DNA from 3 places in the Cognatiyoonia sp. IB215182 genome. Region 1 is predicted to be linked to each of the others. Evidence: riboswitches for the same ligand, from Rfam matches in the RefSeq annotation. Region 1 holds a riboswitch; each other region holds the start of a gene.
The links. A riboswitch is a leader RNA that binds a small molecule or an ion and turns the genes downstream of it on or off. The one in region 1 is predicted to bind thiamine pyrophosphate.

Region 1 (3,269 bases):
CGTGGCTCTTGCGGCGGCTGAGATTGCGGGCGTCGCCCCTTGGCTGGTGCTGGGCTGTGGCGGTGCGTTGATCCTGGCGCGCCTTGTCCATTATTTCGGTCTGCGCAAAGCAGCCGACAGCATGGGCCGTCTGATCGGGGCAGGTTTGACCAACATCACTTTGCTCGTCTTGGGGCTGGCAATCCTGTGGCAGCTTGGCGTGGCATTCTGATGCCGGTTGACGAAGGTCTCAACACTCGTTTGCGCAACGCATTGGCCGCCCATGTCGGGATTTCCGAAAAACAGATGATGGGCGGGCAGTGCTTCTTTTTGAACGGCAACATGCTGTGCGGGGCGCGGCGGCACATTGACGGCGTCGGGCGTTTCATGTTCCGCGTAGGCAAGGCAAATGAAGCATCGGCGCTTCTTGATCCAAGCGCGAACGAGGTCATCCATGGAAGCCGCAAGTTGGGCGGTTTTGTACGTGTGGACGCTGCAGATTGCGATGACACAGCCTTGCAGCGCTGGTTGCAGCTTTGCCTCGCCCACGCGGCCGCCCTTCCCGCAAAAGACTGATCGAGGATGCGATGACGCAATTTGACTGTTTCTCGCCGGACGCTCTGCATTTTTTGAAAGAGTTGAAGGCCAACAATACCAAAGACTGGTTTGCTGCGAACAAGGCACGCTATGAGGCGCAGCTCAAGGCGCCGGGTCTGCAGTTCGCTGATGCGATAGTTGGGGCACTGGCCGAGATGACAGGTCAGGACCACACCAGCAAAGTCTTTCGGATCCACCGCGATGTGCGCTTTTCCAAGGACAAGACACCCTACAATGCCCATTTGCACATGGCATTCACACCCGCTCAACAAACTAGCCAACCGCCGATGTGGTTCTTTGGCCTGTCGCCAGAGAGGCTGACACTTGGATGCGGTGTCTTTCAGTATGACAAGGAGAGTCTGCCGGCATTTCGCGCCGCAATGGGGGGCGGGACGGGTACCAAGCTGATCGCGCTAACCGACGATCTGTGCAAGCAAGGCTTCAGGATCGGCGAACCTGATTTGAAACGCGTGCCTGCGGGCTTTGATAAAGATCACCCAAATGCCGAAGCCCTCCGGCGTAAGGGGTTTGCCACCTGGATCGACAATAGCACGCCCGCCTCGGTTACCGAACGAGGCCTTGTCGGTCGAACAATCGCAGATCTGCGCCAACTGATGCCTGTATTTCACCTAATGTCCGAGATCGCGGCCGCAATGCAGCCAGACTGATCGCACCGCTCTGTTGACACTGCGGGGGCGCCCACTAGTCTCATTCACAGCCAGGGGCGCCGCGAGGCTGAGACGTACCCTTTGAACCTGAACCAGATAATGCTGGCGGAGGGAGGCAGGGTCAGCAGCCATGGCGGCCCCCGTCTTTCCGCTTGAGAGGAAAGACATGACAACACCCAACGCAGCACTCCAATCATTGCGCACGCAAGCACCGCTCGTGCATTGCATCACCAACTACGTCGCAATGAATGTCGCGGCCAATGTCGTCTTGGCAGCGGGCGCGTCGCCCGCAATGTTGCATGCAACCGAAGAAATCGCGGATTTTGTGCCTGTTGCGGGTGCCTTGACGATCAATATCGGGACGTTGTCCGCCCCTTGGGTTGAGGCGATGACAAAGGCGGCGGAAGCGGCGAATGCTTCGGCCAAACCTTGGGTCTTTGACCCCGTCGCCCATTTTGCCACGCCCTATCGTGCACGGGTGGCGCAAGACCTTTTGGACCTGCAGCCCACGATCATTCGCGGCAATGCTTCCGAAATCCTCGCCCTCGCCGGGGAAGGTGCTGCCGGAAAGGGGGCCGATAGCGGTGACAGCGTTCCTGCTGCGAAAGGTGCTGCCATTCATCTTGCGAAAGAACACGGCGCCGTCGTTGCCGTCACTGGCGAAACTGATTTTGTCACTGACGGCACGCGGCACGCGGAGATCAGCGGCGGTGATGCGATGATGCCCAAAGTCACGGCCTTGGGATGCTCACTGACCGCGCTCATCGGTGCCTATGCCGCAATCTGCACCCCGATGGACGCAACCATCGCCGCCCTTACCCACTTTTCCGAGGCGGGTGCGCGCGCAGGGCCGGGCACCAACGGGCCCGGTAGCTTTGCGGTGGCGTTTCTCGATCAACTTGCCGCCATTGCGCCCGGTGATCTGGATGAGGTCCGCGTGACATGGCACTGAACCCCAACGATCTTCGGCTTTATCTGGTGACGGACCCGATCCTTTGCGCCGAACATGGCGTCATTGGAACGGTCGCGGCGGCCGTTGCTGGCGGCGTCACTTTCGTGCAGTTGCGCGACAAGACAGCCAGCACCGCAGATCGGGTTGCGCTGGCCGGGGCGCTCAAAGATGCGCTCGCCGGCACGGGTGTTCCCTTTGTGATCAACGATGACGTCACCGCTGCCAAGGCGGCTGACGTGGACGGCGTCCATGTTGGCCAGGATGATATGGCCGCAGCAGAGGCGCGCGCCATCTTGGGGCCCGGCAAGATCGTCGGGCTGTCCTGCGAAAGCGCCGCCGCTGTCAGCGCCGTTGATCCGCGTATCGTCGATTATCTTGGCATTGGCACGGTCTTTGCGACGGCCACAAAAGCAGATCACAAACCGACAATCGGGATGGACGGCCTTGCCGCGCTGTGTGCGTTGGCGCCTGTTCCAACAGTGGCAATCGGCGGTCTGAAAGCCACACATGCACGCGACGCCCAGATGTCAGGGGCGGATGGGATGGCGGTTGTCTCCGCCATATGTGGCCAGCCCGATCCGGAGAAGGCAGCCAAAGAAATCAACCAAGCCATGGGAGATCTCAGATGATCCGCAACGTCTTGTCCATCGCAGGCTCTGACCCATCAGGCGGGGCGGGCATTCAGGCCGACATCAAGGCAATTTCCGCCAATGGCGCCTATGCAATGACCGCAATCACTGCGCTGACGGCTCAAAACACGCAAGGCGTTTCATGGATTGAATTGGTGCCGCCGGATTTTGTTGCGGCACAGATTGCAGCAGTCTTTGCTGATGTTCGCGTTGATGCGGTCAAGATCGGTATGATCGCAACGTCGGATATCGCCGCGACGGTGGCTGACGCATTGACGAAACATGCGGACAATGTGCCGGTCGTGCTTGACCCGGTCATGATTGCCAAGGGCGGCGCACCTCTTCTGGCCGACGATGCGGTGAAGACGCTGCGGGATCGCTTGTTGCCCTTGGCCACGCTTGTCACCCCGAACCTACCCGAAGCGGCGCATCTGCTGGATGAAC
Region 2 (3,269 bases), on a different contig from region 1:
TCTTTCACCGTATGGCACCCGGCGGTGTTGGGCAGGATATGCACGCCCAGGTCCTGAACCATTTGCCAAAATGCCTGGCCGCTGCCGCCAGCGCCCTCTCGGCGTAAAGAAACCGTGGCAACGCCCGCACCACTTTCGCGAAACGTCTGCTCCAAAATCGCGGGGCTGGGATATTGCGCTGTCCCTAGCATCAACGGGTTGGGCAGGTCTGTTCCGTAAAACGGTTTCATCTTCATCCGCCCTGCATCGGTGCGACGACCTCAACGCGGTCACCATCGGTCAGTTCAACGCTGGCGCGCAGGCCAGCAGCAACAAATTCTTCATTGACGGCGGTGGCGACGCGTCCGGAATACCCGCACTCCTGCAGAAGATCTGTGAGCGTCGTGGCTGCAACCTCGCGCGCCGTTCCGTTAAGCACAATCTTCATCGACCATCTCCGAGTGAATGTTATTTAACGCAAGGTCCGCCACGCCCTTGGCCAGCGCGGGAGCAAGCAGGTAGCCGTGGCGATAAAGCCCATTGGCGTAGATCGTGCCACCCCGCCTGCGAATACGCGGCAGGTTGTCGGGGAAGGCCGGGCGTAAATCGACCCCGATTTCCTGCACTTCCGCCTCGCCGAAGGCGGGGTTCAGCGCATAGGCGGCGCTGAGCAATTCCAGCATCGACCGGGCGGTGATCCGGTTGCTGTCCTCGCTTTCGATCATCGTCGCGCCCAGCATGTAGATCCCGTCACCACGCGGTACGATGTAAAGCGGGATGCGCGGATGCAGCAGGCGCAAGGGCCGGGTCAGAGAGACATCGGGGCAGCGGATCACCAACATCTCTCCCTTTACCCCCCGCAAATCGGGCAGCGCGTCGCGGGCGCTGAGCCCCCGGCAATCAATCGCGTTCGAAAGGCCTTCGGGCGCAGGTGTTTGGTGGAACACCACTCCGCGCTCAACGAGAGATTGATGCAAGGTTTGAAGTGCCTCGCGCGGGTTCAGGTTGGCTTCCGCCTCGAAGAAGAGGCCGTGAGGGAAGCCACGAAGATCAGGTTCAAGCTCGACGATTTTATCACCGACCTCGGTGAAGCCCTCTGTCCGACGCGCAAAGCGGCGCAGATCGGCTCGGTCCCTGCGGGCGGCGACCACCAACGTGCCTTTTCTTTGAAGGTCGACCTTGCCAGCCCACCAATCGATGGCCTGTTGACCAAGACGCAAAACCGGCTCGTCCGCGTTCTCGAACTCGCACCAGGGTGCCAGCATCCCGCCCGCCCACCACGAACAGCCATGGGGTCCGGGCGGCCCGGCGGGATCAAAGACCTGAACCTGCGCTCCGCGCGACACCAGCTCGGTCGCCACTGCAAGCCCCGCCACCCCGGCACCTATGACCGACCAAAGGCTCAAGTTTTGCCCGAAGCCGGCCAGAACCGGTGGAAGTGATGCACCGGGCCATGGCCGTTACCGACGTCCAGTTCGTCCGCAACCGCGATAGCGTCTTGCAGATAGCTATGCGACATCCCGGTGCTCCGCTTCCATGGGCACCGCGCAAAAAACTGCCTGCTTTCGCAAAGACCGTTCCCTCCGCCGGAATTGCCCGGATCAGGTTCGATGGGTTAGCGCAGTCGCGCCTCTCAGCCTTTCGCAAGGCACCCCAACGGTTCAAGATGCGGGTATCAAGTCGGCACGGATGAGTCAAACACATGCATATCTGTGACCACAGGCTGATTTGTGACTATCGTAAATAGTCGACTTACGCCGCCACCTACCTGATTGTGAGCTTAATGTTCGTTTTCCGTACTCCGAGGCAGCTTTAGATTTTTGCTAAGTGTTCAGATCCGCGGTCCCATTGATCATGACGAATACCTTACCATGCGGCACACCCAGCGTATCATTGATGCGTGTCTCTGGCAGGATGCGCATGAACGGCGGATGAATGGCTTAGACCAGGGGACGACCTGCCAAGCGAGGGCCTGCTACTGGCCGAGCTTCTCAACCAAGCCTTGCCGTGCCGGGAACAGCTGCGTGCGGGTGATATCGTGTTCAGGATGATGCGATGAGAGGCCCTGTCGAGACGGCAATTGCTCACTAAGGTCCGTCAGGGCTGGCTTGATGCAGGCTATATGATCAAGCGCGGGGCGACACTGCGATCATCCTCTTACATCCTGCGCATATTGCAGATGATTCCGGATGCAACACGCATCTGCGACACGGATGATCTCGACGAGGACGCGCAAATACAGGCGCTGCAGGACATGATCCGACAGCGGATGGCAAGCACCACTGATTGAGCGGAGAAACCAAATGCGCGGCATGACCGCTGTTACCGCGTATTCCTTTCGGCCATCGCGATTATCACGACTGTCATCTACTTACGATGGTGCTTGAGTTCAAGATATCACCATAGACGATAGCTATCTAAACATACAAACACAGTATTTCCCAATGCTGCAACGAGGTCGTATGCAGAAATAACGATTTGCCTGAGTGTATTCGAAGGCAAAAGAAAAACTGGAATGCTACCTGTGGGAAAAAGGCGCGAGTTGTTTTTACGTGATTCCTTTTCCCAGCGCATTTCTTGGTTTTAAGAATAGGAAGTTCAGGTGTGTGTATTTCAACAGAAATCTGTCTGAAGATTCGTCCAACGACTGCCATAAGTTGCAGTGAATTAAGCCTTTGGTTGCGAGCATTGCGAATGGCCGCCAACGGATCGTACCTGACATCGGGGCAAAGCGGTGAGTTATGTTCACCTCTTGTCGGTGGGCGTTAAGTCTTCCGCGCAAAATCGATCGAGACCGTTAGAAATAGGAAAATATAGGGTATGTACCCAATGCACGTAATAATGCAGCCTAGCTCTCACTTGTCGATGGTTGGTTATAAAGCAGTCTTCAATTTGCTTGGGTCTGAGCAGTCAGACAAGAAAGATAACGGATTAGGGGATGCGATGATTACTGATGCCGATGCAAAGAGGCAGATTTTTGTGTGGGCCAGACACCGAGCAGGGGAAGCTGCCGGCAAAGAAAGAATCTTCCAAACTCCAGCCGGGGTGCTATCCAATGCGTGGCGCAGAGATCCGGGGCAAACGCCCTCTTGCAAGGCGGCGAAGACAGAGACGTGCTGCTGATAGCGGGCTTGAGCCTGCCCTGAAACATCAGGCAAAGCCAGTGAATTTGAATTTGGAGCGAAGAGACTATGCCGTATATCGTTAACAACCTCGTGCGCGAAGGTACGCAACACGTCATCAGTTGTATGGGGGCCGAGCCAGCTGTAGAGCCAACGCCCTGGCTCAGT
Region 3 (3,269 bases), on a different contig from region 1:
ACGGCCAAGAGACCCAGGACGGCGACGATAACCGGCAACAGGAACGGCGCGCCGAGGAGCGTGATCAGGAGCTTGCGCCCAACAAACCGCCGCCGCGCCAGCGCACGGGCGACGGGGATGGCCAGAAGCACGCTCAAAGCCGCTGAGACAAGCGCTTGGCTTACCGTAAACCGGATCGCCGCCCAGTCAGCGGCAGCCAACCCGCCTTGCCATTCGGCCCGCCACGCCACGGCAGCCAGCGTGCCCAGCGTCAGCAACAGGACCAGCGCCGCCGCAACGGCGCCGGGCCAGGCGGGTGTTATCGCGACAAGGCTGCGCGCCATTCGTCCAGTGCCGCATCACGCTTGGCTGCTGCGTCTTCCGGCGACAAAAGCAGGGATTTCGCGGGTGTCAGCAGGGTGTCAAAGCCGTCCGGCAACCCATCCGCCGGGGTGACGGCGGGGTACATCCAGTTGGTGGTGGGGATGATGCTCTGGAACGCGTCCGAGACCATGAAGGCCAGGAACTGATCAGCGAGTTCGGGTTGATCGGTGCCTGCGACCTTTCCGGCCACTTCGACCTGCATGTAATGCCCTTCGTCAAAGCCCCAGGCGACCTTGCTCGCATCATCCTCGGCGATCAGGTGGTAGGCGGGGGAGGTTGTGTAGGACAGAACCGCATCCGCCTCACCATCGAGGAACATGCCATAGGCCTCGGACCAGCCGGGGGTGACGGTGACGACGTTGTCGGCGAGGTCGGCCCAGAGGGTGTCGGCCTCATCGCCATAGGCGGTCTTGACCCACATCAGAAGGCCGAGGCCCGGTGTGGATGAACGGGGGTCCTGGATCACGACTTGGACATCGCTGTCGGCGAGTGCCTGCAGGGAGGTGGGCGCGTCGTCGCCTGCATTGCCGACAAAGGCGAAATAGCCCCAGTCGAATGGCAGGAAGTCAGGGTCGGTCCAGTCAATCGGCAGGCTAAGATCGGCGGTGACCCCATGCGGTGCAAAAAGGCCGGTGTCGCGCGCGGCGGCCGTCAGGTTCGTATCAAGCCCCAGCACGATATCGGCGTCGGTGCGTGGCCCTTCGAGTTGCAGGCGTGCCAGCAAGGCGGCCCCGTCACCCGCGCCGATGAATTGCAGATCGCAGGTGCAGGTTTCCTCAAACGCGGCCTCAACCGCGGGGCCGGGCCCCCATTCGCTGACGAAACTGTCATAGGTCATCACTTGCAGCACCGGGGTCTCGGCCCATGCAGCCGAAGCAGCAAGGGCAAGTCCCGCGACAGCTGGCAGATAGATCGGTCTTGGCATCTTATCCTCCAAATGCGACGGGCGGATTGGGGGTAAGCGGGATTGCCATACCTTCCCTCCGCCGGTCTTAACCGGTTCAGGTTCAACGGGTCCGCGTGGTACGCATCTCAGCCGGATTGGCCCCCCGAGGTGACATTCTTGCTATGGGAAAAATGCAGTAATCACAAGATGGAACTGGCTTTTTGGCGCCCCATAAAGTAACATGTATTCACATCCAAAATTCAGGAGAAAGGAGGCGCCCATGGGGGAACGCGACTAATTATTTTGTGCCTTGAGCTAACATTTCTTTGGCTCGTCTATTACGCCTTTGGTCTGGCCACGACATATGACATCCCAATCTGGGCCACCGCATTGCTGGTAATCATCGTGGACCGCATCGTGACCTTCATCACATCATCTGCCAAGCGCCGACGCGACCGATTGCGAGAATAGCTTGGCTTTCCGCAAGGTGCTGGTTATCTGACCGTCAGTCAGGAGCCCGCCTATGTCGATCAACAGTTTTGGCCATCTTTTTCGGTTCACAACATGGGGCGAAAGCCATGGGCCCGCGCTGGGCGCGACCGTGGATGGCTGCCCGCCGCAGGTGCCGCTGGAACCGGCGATGATCCAGCAATGGCTCGACAAGCGGCGGCCAGGGCTGAACAAGAATACGACCCAGCGGAATGAGCCGGATGCGGTTGAAATCCTGTCGGGCGTGTTTGAGGGGCAGACGACGGGGACGCCGATCCAGCTGATGATCCGCAACACCGATCAGCGGTCGAAGGATTACGGCGATATCGCGAATACGTTTCGCCCGGGTCACGCCGACATCACCTATCACCAGAAATACGGGGTGCGGGATTATCGCGGTGGGGGCCGGTCTTCAGCGCGTGAGACGGCGTCGCGCGTGGCGGCGGGTGGTGTGGCGCGTGAGGCGATTAGGGCGATTGCGCCGAATGTGCAGATCAAGGGTTACATGACCCAGATGGGTGCGAAGCAGATCGACCGGTCGCGGATGGATTGGGCGCAGATTGATCAGAATGACTTCTTTTGCCCCGATGCGGAGGCCGCGAAAGAGTGGGAAGAGTACCTGCAATGGCTGCGCAAGGACGACCATAACTCGGTCGGTGCGATCATTGAGGTGGTGGCGCGTGGCGTGCCTGCCGGGATCGGGGCGCCGGTCTATGCGAAGCTCGATACCGATCTTGCCGCCGCGATGATGTCGATCAACGCGGTGAAAGGCGTGGAGATTGGTGAGGGGATGGCCGCCGCCGCGCTGACGGGGCGGGACAATGCGGATGAGATTTTCATGGGACAAGGCGGGCCGGAATACAGCTCCAACCACGCGGGCGGCATCCTTGGCGGGATCAGCACGGGGCAGGATATCGTCGTGCGGTTTGCGGTGAAGCCGACGTCATCGATCCTTTCCCCGCGCAAGTCGATCCGCATGGATGGGACCGAGACCGAGGTGATCACCAAGGGGCGTCACGACCCGTGCGTCGGTATCCGCGCCGTCCCGGTGGGTGAGGCGATGATGGCCTGTGTGATCCTCGATCACCTGCTCTTGGATCGTGGCCAAACGGGTGGCGTGCGCGGCCAGATTGGTTAGGGACGCCCCCTAGCTGGCGGTGCTCGCCTCCAGCGCCGTATCCATCAGCGCCTGAATGTCGCGCTGCGATGTGCGGGCGACGATGCGGCCAAGCTCTGCGTCGCCTTTCATCACAACAAGTGTCGACCGGCGCGGGATGTTCAGTTCTGTGGCCAGTTCGCCACGGCCATACTCGTCCCAATCGACGTTGATGAATGTGATGGCTGCGTCATAGGCCGGATTGTCGGCGCGCAACTGGCCGATCACACGTTCCTGCGCCCGGCAGGTCGTGCACCAGGAGGCTTTGAAATCGACAAAGACGGTCTCACCCGCCGCCAGCCGTTCGCGGACCAGGCCGGGGGTGTAATCGAGCGTTTCGCTGGCTCTTGCGGCCATCGGTGCGACTGCCACAGC

Region 2: another riboswitch for thiamine pyrophosphate. It lies ahead of SLH47_RS24330 (bifunctional hydroxymethylpyrimidine kinase/phosphomethylpyrimidine kinase); the one in region 1 lies ahead of thiM (hydroxyethylthiazole kinase).
Region 3: another riboswitch for thiamine pyrophosphate. It lies ahead of thiB (thiamine ABC transporter substrate binding subunit); the one in region 1 lies ahead of thiM (hydroxyethylthiazole kinase).

Annotation. Positions count from the first base shown of each region.
Region 1 is NZ_JAXBMB010000002.1:379,350-382,618, forward strand. Features, by position in the region: gene SLH47_RS05560 (MAPEG family protein) at 1-211, shown strand, start outside; gene SLH47_RS05565 (TfoX/Sxy family protein) at 211-555, shown strand; gene SLH47_RS05570 (TIGR02453 family protein) at 567-1,244, shown strand; TPP riboswitch at 1,287-1,375, shown strand; gene thiM (hydroxyethylthiazole kinase) at 1,411-2,196, shown strand; gene thiE (thiamine phosphate synthase) at 2,187-2,825, shown strand; gene thiD (bifunctional hydroxymethylpyrimidine kinase/phosphomethylpyrimidine kinase) at 2,822-3,269, shown strand, end outside.
Region 2 is NZ_JAXBMB010000021.1:31,230-34,498, reverse strand. Features, by position in the region: gene SLH47_RS24345 (thiazole synthase) at 1-230, opposite strand, end outside; gene thiS (sulfur carrier protein ThiS) at 233-427, opposite strand; gene SLH47_RS24335 (FAD-dependent oxidoreductase) at 411-1,385, opposite strand; partial or broken gene SLH47_RS24330 (bifunctional hydroxymethylpyrimidine kinase/phosphomethylpyrimidine kinase) at 1,382-1,495, opposite strand; TPP riboswitch at 1,541-1,645, opposite strand; gene SLH47_RS24325 (hypothetical protein) at 2,060-2,269, shown strand; gene SLH47_RS24320 (imm11 family protein) at 3,195-3,269, shown strand, end outside.
Region 3 is NZ_JAXBMB010000005.1:331,900-335,168, forward strand. Features, by position in the region: gene SLH47_RS12400 (thiamine/thiamine pyrophosphate ABC transporter permease ThiP) at 1-323, opposite strand, end outside; gene thiB (thiamine ABC transporter substrate binding subunit) at 299-1,288, opposite strand; TPP riboswitch at 1,325-1,425, opposite strand; gene aroC (chorismate synthase) at 1,773-2,876, shown strand; gene SLH47_RS12415 (thioredoxin family protein) at 2,886-3,269, opposite strand, start outside.